2 linked regions of the Undibacterium parvum genome follow. The protein of the gene in region 1 interacts with the protein of each later gene in a pairwise test. Links are inferred from orthologs where the notes say so. Each region holds a gene or a part of one and is shown on either strand. Other genes may lie near its edges.

Region 1 (5,104 bases):
TTGTGCTATTCCTCATCGGGTCTAGTAAGTCGTTTTTCCATTTGCGGCATATCAGACACATAAAAGTGGGCTTGTTGACCCCCAAGCGCTAGGTTTTTAACGCAAATTTGAGCATAATCAGCTAGAATGTTGTGTTGTATCAAACCATATCATTAGATAACACGATCTCCGCCAATATGAAAAAATTGTTCGCTCTCCTCGCTCTGGCGAGCCTTACCCAGTTTGCCGCTGCCGCAGATATAGTTGGCAATGCCAAGGCTGCTGAAAATAAAGTCGCGATGTGCATAGGTTGCCATGCGATCCCCGGTTACAAAGCAACTTTCCCTGAGGTGTATCAGGTACCTATGATAGGTGGTCAATCTGCAGCCTACATAGAAAGTGCGCTGAAGGCTTACCGCAAGGGTGAGCGTAAGCATCCATCCATGCGCGGCATAGCGGGCAGTCTGAGCGATCAAGATGTTGCTGATCTGGCGGCTTACTACTCTCAACAAAAATAAAAATAAGGGCAGATTATGAAAAAAAATACTTTATTAGCTTTACTGCTCTCAGTTTCTTCGTTTGCTGCAATTGCTGGTGGCAATATCGAGGCCGGTAAATTAGCCGCAGAAAAGTTTAATTGCGCATCCTGTCACGGTGCTAATTACAGCACACCGATAGACCCGAGTTATCCTAAGTTGGCGGGACAACATAAAGACTATCTCGCCCAGGCTTTGAAGGCTTATCAGCGTGGTACTGATGGTGCATATGGTCGAGGGAATGCGATTATGGGTGCGCAGGCTAAGGCTTTGTCAAACACCGATATCCAAAATATTTCTGCGTATATTCATAGCTTGCCAGGTACTCTGGTTTTGCAAAAATAAGTAGCATGTAGAATAAAAAAAGCCACGCTGTTAGCGTGGCTTTTTTTTAGCTAGCGCGTTTGCGCAGTGCTTCGATATACGCTTCGCCATCTGGTGGCAAGCTCGTCCTCTGTGAGTTCCACATCATTTCACCGAGGCACTCCATCATTTGGTGGTGTGCTTCGTGTTCAGAATTAAGTTTTTTCGCCAGAATCTGAAAGGCATGTTTTACGCCACGTGGTTGATCTACTGAAATCTGTTCCGAAATAGATAAGTGCATGGACAGATGTAAAAATGGATTGCCCTTGCCTTGATCCACGCTGTAATCCGCCTCTAACGCAGCTTCCAAATTACTCAAAATCTGATCGTATTCGGGATGTTGATGTATCCAATCAGCGGCGATTGCCTCGAGCGGGGTGAGAATTTCTCTGGCGTGTGACTTTTTAAAGCTGTCACAAAAAAAACGACGCACATCTTGCTGGCTAGGGGTGAACATGTTTGAATATTGAATGCTAGGGATATAAATAGGGGTATTTTACGGTGTATCTAGATTTCATGCGCTGAAGGATAGACTTACTTCGGGTATTATCGGGCGTTGATACCGATAAAAAAGGAAACACCATGTTGACGCCAGAAAATCTCGCCCTCTTGTTTAGCAATGCCCGCACTCATAATGAGTGGCAAAATAAGCCTGTGAGCGATGAGCAATTGCATGCTATTTATGATCTGATGAAGTGGGGGCCGACCTCCGCTAATTGTTCGCCAGCGCGCCTAGTCTTTGTTAAATCGGAGGCAGAGAAAAACAAGCTTTTGGCTTGTGTAGGGCCAGGTAATCAGGATAAAACCAGAACTGCACCGGTCACCGTTATCATAGGCATGGATATGGCATTTTACGAGCAATTACCTACACTGTTCCCGCACGCTGATGCACGCGCCTGGTTTGCGGGTAATCAGGCTTTGATTGATGCCACCGCGTTTCGTAACTCGTCTTTGCAGGGAGCCTATTTAATGTTAGCAGCGCGTGCTCTTGGTTTGGATTGTGGCCCCATGTCTGGCTTTGATGCGGATCAAGTCAATGCCGCTTTTTTCGCAGGTACGGAGGTTAAGGCTAATTTTATCTGCAATCTGGGTTATGGCGATGCCGCAAAATTATTCCCTCGTTCACCACGCCTGGCTTTTGACGAGGCTTGCAAGATAGCCTAATGCTTATCCTTAGAATTGGCTAAGCCAAAGCCTGAGGCAAATGGTGTTGATTTGCTTAATTATGGCGCGCAGTATCAAAATAAAGAACGTCTTTATACCTTCTCTGGTAGGGGCGTTTTTTGTTTGTAGTCACACAGGTCAGCGATCATGCAGTTCCAGCATTTTGGCGAGCGCGCCGTGCAGGTATAGCGGCCATGTAGGATCAGCCAGTGATGGGCGTCAAGAAAAAATTCGCTGGGGACAAATTTCATCAATTTTTCTTCAACGATATCCACATTTTTTCCAGGTGCCAAACCGGTGCGGTTGCCGACTCGAAAAATGTGCGTGTCCACCGCAATGGTGGCGACTCCAAAGGCGGTATTGAGCACCACGTTGGCGGTTTTGCGCCCCACACCGGGTAGTGCCTCTAAAGCCTCTCTTGTGCGTGGCACGATGCTGTCGTGCTGCGTCATGAGTAATCGGCAGGTTTCAATAACATTTTTCGCCTTGGTGCGAAATAGACCGATTGTTTGAATATACGGTATTAGACCGTCAACTCCCAGTGCATAAATTTTTTCCGGGGTATTCGCGACAGGGTAGAGTTTTCTCGTCGCTTTATTCACCGAGACGTCGGTCGCTTGCGCTGATAGTAGAACCGCGATGAGCAGTTCAAACGGCGTGGTGTATTCTAATTCTGTGGTTGGCGTAGGATTTTGCCGCTTCAGGCGAACGAAAATTTCGTGTCGTTTTGCTGCATTCATCGATTCAATTCTCTTATCTTTGATTGAGTGCGTAAAGTAAATCTGACTTGATTTTAATTTAGCTTTCTGGCGTTTCGGAATCTCGTTTTCTTTGTTGCGCGCGTTCTATCGCAGCAGAAATGATCTGACGTTTTCTTTCCTTCTCCGCTGCTTGTTCTGCGCTCAAGGCTGGCTCGGAAGAAACTGCGCGTAATTTCTCGCGGGCTTTCGCTAGCAGTCTTTCTTCATTTTCTTGTTGCTCACGGACTAGTCGTGTCTGCCGAGATTCGTAATGCTTTCTCGCCTGCGCGGCCTGCGTTTCGGTCCAGGCGTCCCAGCCAGTTTTCTCTGCGCTGACGTTGACCATGCTGATACAGTCGACTGGACAAGGCGCGACGCATAAATCGCAGCCGGTACATAGTTCGGGAAGCACAGTATGCATTTGTTTAGCGGCACCTAGTATGGCATCGACTGGGCAGGCCTGTATGCATAAAGTACAGCCTATGCAATAGGCTTCTTCAATGATGGCAACCAGGCGTGCTCGCTCATGGCCATGCGTGAGATTAAGTGCAATGACGGGCTTGCCAAGTAAGTTCGCCAGTCTGGCAACGCCTTCTTGACCACCTGGTGGGCATTGATTGTATCTGGCTAGTCCGTCGGCGATAGCCACTGCATAAGGCCGACAGGCTGGGTAGCCGCACTTGGTACACTGAGTCTGCGGCAATAGATCTTCGATTTGGTCGGCAAGAGTTGATGGCACAGAGTGTCTATTCGTAGGTAAATGCTAAGGGCGCTATTATCCTTGGAATTAACTAAGCTTACAAACAGATAGCCAGATTTTCTATGGATGTCTCAGCGCTTAGTCGGCAACTTACTTGCCAACTTCCTCGCCAACTTATTTGTCAGCCGTTTGACTAGCTGTCGCCGCATCGATTGCCAAGCGCTGACTTTCTGCCGCTTTTTGTAAAACTTGGTCGACTTCTTTTGCCTTTTGTAATTGTTCGCGTTGAGGTTCTGCAATTTTCATGGCAGGGGCATCATTTTTACCGCATCCGGCGAAGGATGATGCAATTAGTAGGGCGAATATGAGGCGCATAGCATTCCTTGGGATTGGCACTAAAACAGACAACGATTAGCAATTAAGTATATACAAAAAAACCGCCTGAACAACAGCGGTTTTTTTAGTGTCAAGAATGGGTCTTAATGAATTCGCCAATTTTTGGACAAATTATTTCACGCCAGCGGCGACCTGAGAAAATACCGTAATGACCGCAACCCGGTGCCACGAAATCTTGTTTCATCTTCTGCGGAATACCGCTACACAAGTCATGCGCTGCTTGGGTTTGACCTGGGCCGGATATATCATCGAGCTCGCCTTCTACCGTAAATAAGGCAACTGTCTTGATATCTTGAGGGCGAACCAATTTGCCAGCAACCTCCCAGGTTCCCATAGGCAGACGAAACTCTTGGAATACAGTTTTAATTGTCTCCAGATAGTATTCGGCCGGCATGTCGAGTACCGCATTGTATTCGTCGTAGAATTTTCTATGCTGTTCGGCCGATTCGTCATCACCTTGAACCAGATGCTGATAGAAATCCCAGTGACTTTGCGCATGGTGGTTTGGATTCATGGCTACAAAACCCGTATGTTGCAAGAAGCCTGGATATACCTTGCGACCGTGCCCAGGGAAATGGCCAGGTACACTGTAAATCACGGTATTTTCAAACCAGGAAAATTTCTTTTCGGTTGCCAGATTATTGACTTGCGTCGGTGATTTACGTGGGTCAATAGGGCCGCCCATCATCGTCATAGTTTTTGGTAGTTTTGGATCTTTCGCCGTCGCCATCAAGGCGATCGCAGCGAGTACCGGTACCGTAGGCTGACAAACGGCAATCACATGCACATCAGGACCTAGTTGACGGATGAACTCTTGTACGTAGGCGATGTAATCATCCAGATGAAATGGCCCCTCAGACAGTGGCACGGTGCGTGCATCTATCCAATCGGTGACGTAGACATCGTGTTGCGGCAATAGGCTGCGTACCGTGTCACGCAATAAAGTCGAGTGGTGGCCAGATAAAGGTGCAACCAACAAGACTTTTGCTTGCTTTAATTTACTTAATTCTTTGGGCGGTAGGTCTTTTTTGAAATGCAGTAATTTACAAAAAGCCTTGTCTGTCACTGAACTCTCTAAAATCGCAACGTCCTGGCCGTTGATCGTAACCGAGTTGATCTCAAATTGCGGTTTTTCATAATCTTTGCCGAGTCGAAACATTAGTTCGTAGCCAGCCGCAATCCTTTGCGCATAAGGCGTATGTGCTAGCGGAGAAATAGGATTGGCA
Region 2 (4,340 bases), 4.5 Mb from region 1 along the record:
GGCGTAAATGCCGTACCGCCGATGCCGCCGAGCGAAGAAATCGTGAAAGTCGCGCCCTGCATGTCAGCAGGCTTGAGCTTGCCGTCTCTTGCCTGCGCCGACAACTCGCCCATCTCTAGCGCGATTTGCGACAGGGTTTTCTGGTCAGCGTTTTTAATCACCGGCACCATCAAGCCATTTGGCGTATCGGCGGCAAAGCCGATGTTGTAGTAAGACTTCAGGATCAGGTTTTCACCGGTGGCGTCTAGCGAAGCATTGAAGGCCTTGAATTTCTTCAGTGCCGCAACGCTAGCCTTGATCACAAAGGCCAGCATGGTCAACTTAACGCCAGACTTGACCAAAGCATCATTGGACGATTTACGGAATTCTTCCAGACCTGTGATATCGGCTTCGTCAAAATGCGTCACGTGCGGGATCATCACCCAGTTGCGGTGCAAATTAGGGCCACTGAGTTTTTTGATGCGTGACAGAGGCAGTAATTCGGTCGCGCCGAATTTACTAAAGTCGAGTGAAGGCCAAGGCAACAGATTGATACCCAAGCCGCTACCATTGGTGGCACCACCAGCACCACCAGCACTGGCGGCCAATGCCGGTGCCGCAGTCGATGAGGACATGATGCCCTTAACGAAGTTTTGTACGTCTTCTTCGGTAATCCGGCCTTTTTGGCCTGATCCGGAAACGCGCGTCAAATCAACCCCGAGTTCACGCGCAAACTTACGTATCGATGGCGAAGCATGCGCATTACCGGCTGGCGTTACCGAAGTAAGCTCGGCTGGTGCGGCTGATGCTGCGGCCGGTGCAGCTGGTGCAGGCACGGCGGCGACTGCTGCAACTGGTGTCGCGGCGGCAGCAGCAACGGCGGCTGGTGCGGCTGCAGCCACAGCGGCAGCGACGGGTGCTGCACTAGCAGAAACAGCGGCATCACCAGCAGCTTCTACGATCAACAGCAAAGAACCTTCGGCGATTTTGTCACCGACTTTAACTTTAATCTCTTTAACGACACCGGCGTGGCTGGAAGGGATTTCCATGCTGGCCTTGTCTGATTCTACCGTCACCAGTGATTGATCAAGCTTGACGGTATCGCCTACCTTGACCATCAACTCTATGACTTCTACTTCCTTGAAATCGCCGATATCCGGCACTTTGACTTCGATTGCACTCATAGTATTCACTCCGCTTTGCTTTTATGTAGGGTGGGCATTTTTTGCCCACCATGCCTAAATCAACCGCGTGGGCACAAGATCGGTGCCCACCCTACGCATATTTTTACACCGACACTGGATTGGCTTTTTCAGCATCGATGCCGTACTTGGCAATCGCCTGCGCCACTACCGATGCAGAAATCGCACCTTCGTCGGCCAGCGATTTCAAGGCAGCGATCACGACAAAATAGCGATTCACTTCAAAGAACTCACGCAATTTAGCACGAGAATCGGAGCGACCAAAACCATCGGTACCCAAGACCTTGTAGCTGCGGCCCTTAGGAATAAAGGCACGCACCTGCTCGGCAAAAGTACGCATGTAATCGGTAGAGACCACGATAGGACCCTGAGTATCTTTCAGGCAGTCGGTGATGTAAGGCAGACGTGCATCGTCGGTTGGATGCAACATATTCCAGCGCTCTGCGTCTTGGCCATCACGTGCCAGCAAGGTAAACGATGGTGCCGACCAGACGTCAGCGGCAATACCCCAGTCAGCAAACAGCAGATCAGAGGCTGCGATCACTTCACGCAAGATCGTGCCCGAACCCATCAGTTGTACGCGGTGCTTGGTCGTCTCAGGCGATTTTTGCAACTGATACAGCCCCTTGATGATGCCGTCTTCCTGGCCGGCTTTCAGGCCAGGATGGCTGTAATTTTCGTTCATGATGGTGATGTAATAAAACACATCTTCCTGATTGCTGACCATGCGGCGCAGACCATCATGGATGATGACCGCTACTTCGTGCGCAAACGTAGGATCGTAAGGCACGCAGTTAGGGATGGTCGAGGCCAAGACGTGGCTATGACCATCTTCATGTTGCAGACCTTCACCATTTAAGGTCGTACGGCCTGCGGTACCGGCCATCAGGAAACCGCGTGAACGCATGTCGCCAGCCGCCCAAGCTAAATCGCCGACGCGCTGCAAACCGAACATAGAGTAGTAGGTGTAAAACGGAATCATCACGCGGTTATTGGTCGAGTAAGAAGTCGCGGCAGCGATCCATGAACTCATACCGCCGGCTTCATTGATACCTTCTTGTAGAATCTGGCCGGCCTTATCTTCGCGGTAGTACATCACCTGATCTTTATCGACAGGCTCATACAATTGCCCGACTTGACTAAAGATACCGATCTGACGGAACAGACCTTCCATACCAAAGGTGCGCGACTCGTCGACCATGATAGGCACGATACGCTGACCCAGGCTGGAATCACGCAATAAGGCGGTCAAGACACGCACATAAGCTGCGGTAGTCGAAATTTCACGACCTTCGGCGGTTGGCTCGAGCATCGCCTGGAACGCAGTCAATTCTGGCACCACCAGTACTTCATCGGCTTTTTGGCGGCGTTGCGGCAAGTAACCACCGAGCGCAGCACGGCGCTCTTGCAGATACTTCATCTCTGGTGTGTCATCAGATGGTTTGAAGAAAGGAATCGCGGGCAACTCGGCATCCGAAATCGGCAACTGGAAGCGATCACGCAAAGCCTTAATCGCTTCGTCATCAAGTTTTTTGGTATTGTGGGCGGTATTGCGCGCCTCACCAGATTTACCGAAACCAAAACCTTTAACGCTCTTCACCAGCAAGACTGTCGGTTGACCTTTGTGCTCTTGCGCCACTTTAAAGGCTGCGTAAATCTTGTGCGGATCATGGCCACCGCGGGTCAGACGCCAGATATCGTCATCCGACATTTGCGCGACCATCTCTAATAATTTAGGGTGTTTGCCAAAGAAATGGCTGCGTACATAGGCACCATCTTTGGCTTTGTAATTCTGGTATTCGCCATCCACGGTTTCCATCATGACTTTTTGCAAGATGCCGTCTTTGTCCTTGGCCAGCAAGGCATCCCAGCCCTCGCCCCAAATGACTTTAACCACATTCCAGCCAGCACCACGGAAATCGGATTCCAACTCTTGAATGATCTTGCCATTACCACGCACCGGACCATCCAGACGCTGTAGATTGCAGTTGACCACGATGATCAGGTTATCGAGTTGTTCGCGGCCTGCCATACCGATTGCGCCCATCGATTCAGGCTCATCCATCTCGCCGTCGCCACAAAAGGCCCAAACCTTACGATTGGCTGTATCGGCAATGCCACGCGCATGCAGGTATTTCAGGAAACGCGCCTGGTAGATAGACATCAAAGGGCCCAAGCCCATAGACACGGTAGGGAACTGCCAAAAGTCTGGCATCAATTTCGGATGCGGGTAGGAAGATAAACCCTTGCCATCGACTTCACGGCGGAAATGCAGCAATTGCTCTTCGGTCAGACGGCCTTCCAGGAAAGCACGCGCATACACGCCCGGTGAAGAATGGCCCTGGATGTACAGCAAATCGCCGCCATGGTCTTCGGTAGGCGCATGCCAGAAGTGATTGAAACCGATGCCCAACATATTCGCCAGCGAGGCAAAACTAGACAGATGACCACCCAGATCGCCATCCAGACGATTCGCCTTAACCACCATCGCCATCGCATTCCAGCGCATCATGGAGCGCAGTTTTTCTTCAATCTCGAGATTGCCCGGGCAATGCGCACCGACATCGGCCGGTATCGTATTGACATAGGCGGTATTGCTGGAAAAAGGGATATGCGAACCACGGCGACGCGCCAGATCTACCATACGCTCCATCAGGTAATGCGCGCGCTCAGGGCCTTCATTGTCGATCACGGACTCTAAGGCCGACAACCATTCATTGGTTTCGATGACATCAGGATCATTGATGGCTTGCGCCAAAACTTGGTCTATCTGGGGTGACATAAAGAATCTCCTCTTTCCTAGTGGGTGCGCTTATTGGGAGTGCGCTATGGACGTAACGACAACAAAATAGAATCTCAAAACTGCGGGCAAACCGAGTACAAATTGCACATCATTGTATTAGTGTGGGTATTCTAACAGGAGTTTTTCAATTTTTCAAATGGCGGTTCGTGATTTCATATTGTGGTATTTGTGCTGCAGTGCAAAAATATTTACCTAGCGTTCTCCTGTGACTTGCAGCGCATTCGGCAGCACGCGGACATAAAACAAAAAAACGATATAAGTAGTATTTACACAAGCGCTTCCCAGTCTTTTCACCTAAATGCGCTATTTTTTTGGGGCTATGCGCAATATCCATGCGCCTTCCCGAGCATAAATGG

Evidence for each region. The genes of interacting proteins can lie anywhere in the genome.
Region 2: the proteins of nth (region 1) and aceE interact in binary tests that used the Escherichia coli proteins (3 or more experiments, as listed by UniProt). The link is inferred for Undibacterium parvum from one-to-one orthologs.

What each region holds. Positions count from the first base shown.
Region 1 is NZ_CP034464.1:4,770,898-4,776,001, reverse strand. Bases 959-3,930 are described here. They hold nth (endonuclease III), read right to left. Parts: upstream 2,783-3,930; coding sequence 2,135-2,782; downstream 959-2,134. Other genes in these bases: EJN92_RS22035 (hypothetical protein), read right to left, coding at 3,657-3,788; rsxB (electron transport complex subunit RsxB), read right to left, coding at 2,841-3,521; EJN92_RS20750 (malonic semialdehyde reductase), read left to right, coding at 1,461-2,042; EJN92_RS20755 (DUF1841 family protein), read right to left, coding at 959-1,335. Also shown: EJN92_RS20765 (c-type cytochrome), read left to right, coding at 177-497; EJN92_RS20760 (c-type cytochrome), read left to right, coding at 513-860; more of EJN92_RS20755, read right to left, coding at 907-958; EJN92_RS20730 (polyhydroxyalkanoate depolymerase), read right to left, coding at 3,949-5,104. UniProt on the Escherichia coli protein: DNA repair enzyme that has both DNA N-glycosylase activity and AP-lyase activity. The DNA N-glycosylase activity releases various damaged pyrimidines from DNA by cleaving the N-glycosidic bond, leaving an AP (apurinic/apyrimidinic) site.
Region 2 is NZ_CP034464.1:234,867-239,206, forward strand. What follows is about bases 1,067-4,340. They hold aceE (pyruvate dehydrogenase (acetyl-transferring), homodimeric type), read right to left. Parts: upstream 3,964-4,340; coding sequence 1,267-3,963; downstream 1,067-1,266. Other genes in these bases: aceF (dihydrolipoyllysine-residue acetyltransferase), read right to left, coding at 1,067-1,163. Outside these bases: more of aceF, read right to left, coding at 1-1,066. UniProt on the Escherichia coli protein: Component of the pyruvate dehydrogenase (PDH) complex, that catalyzes the overall conversion of pyruvate to acetyl-CoA and CO(2).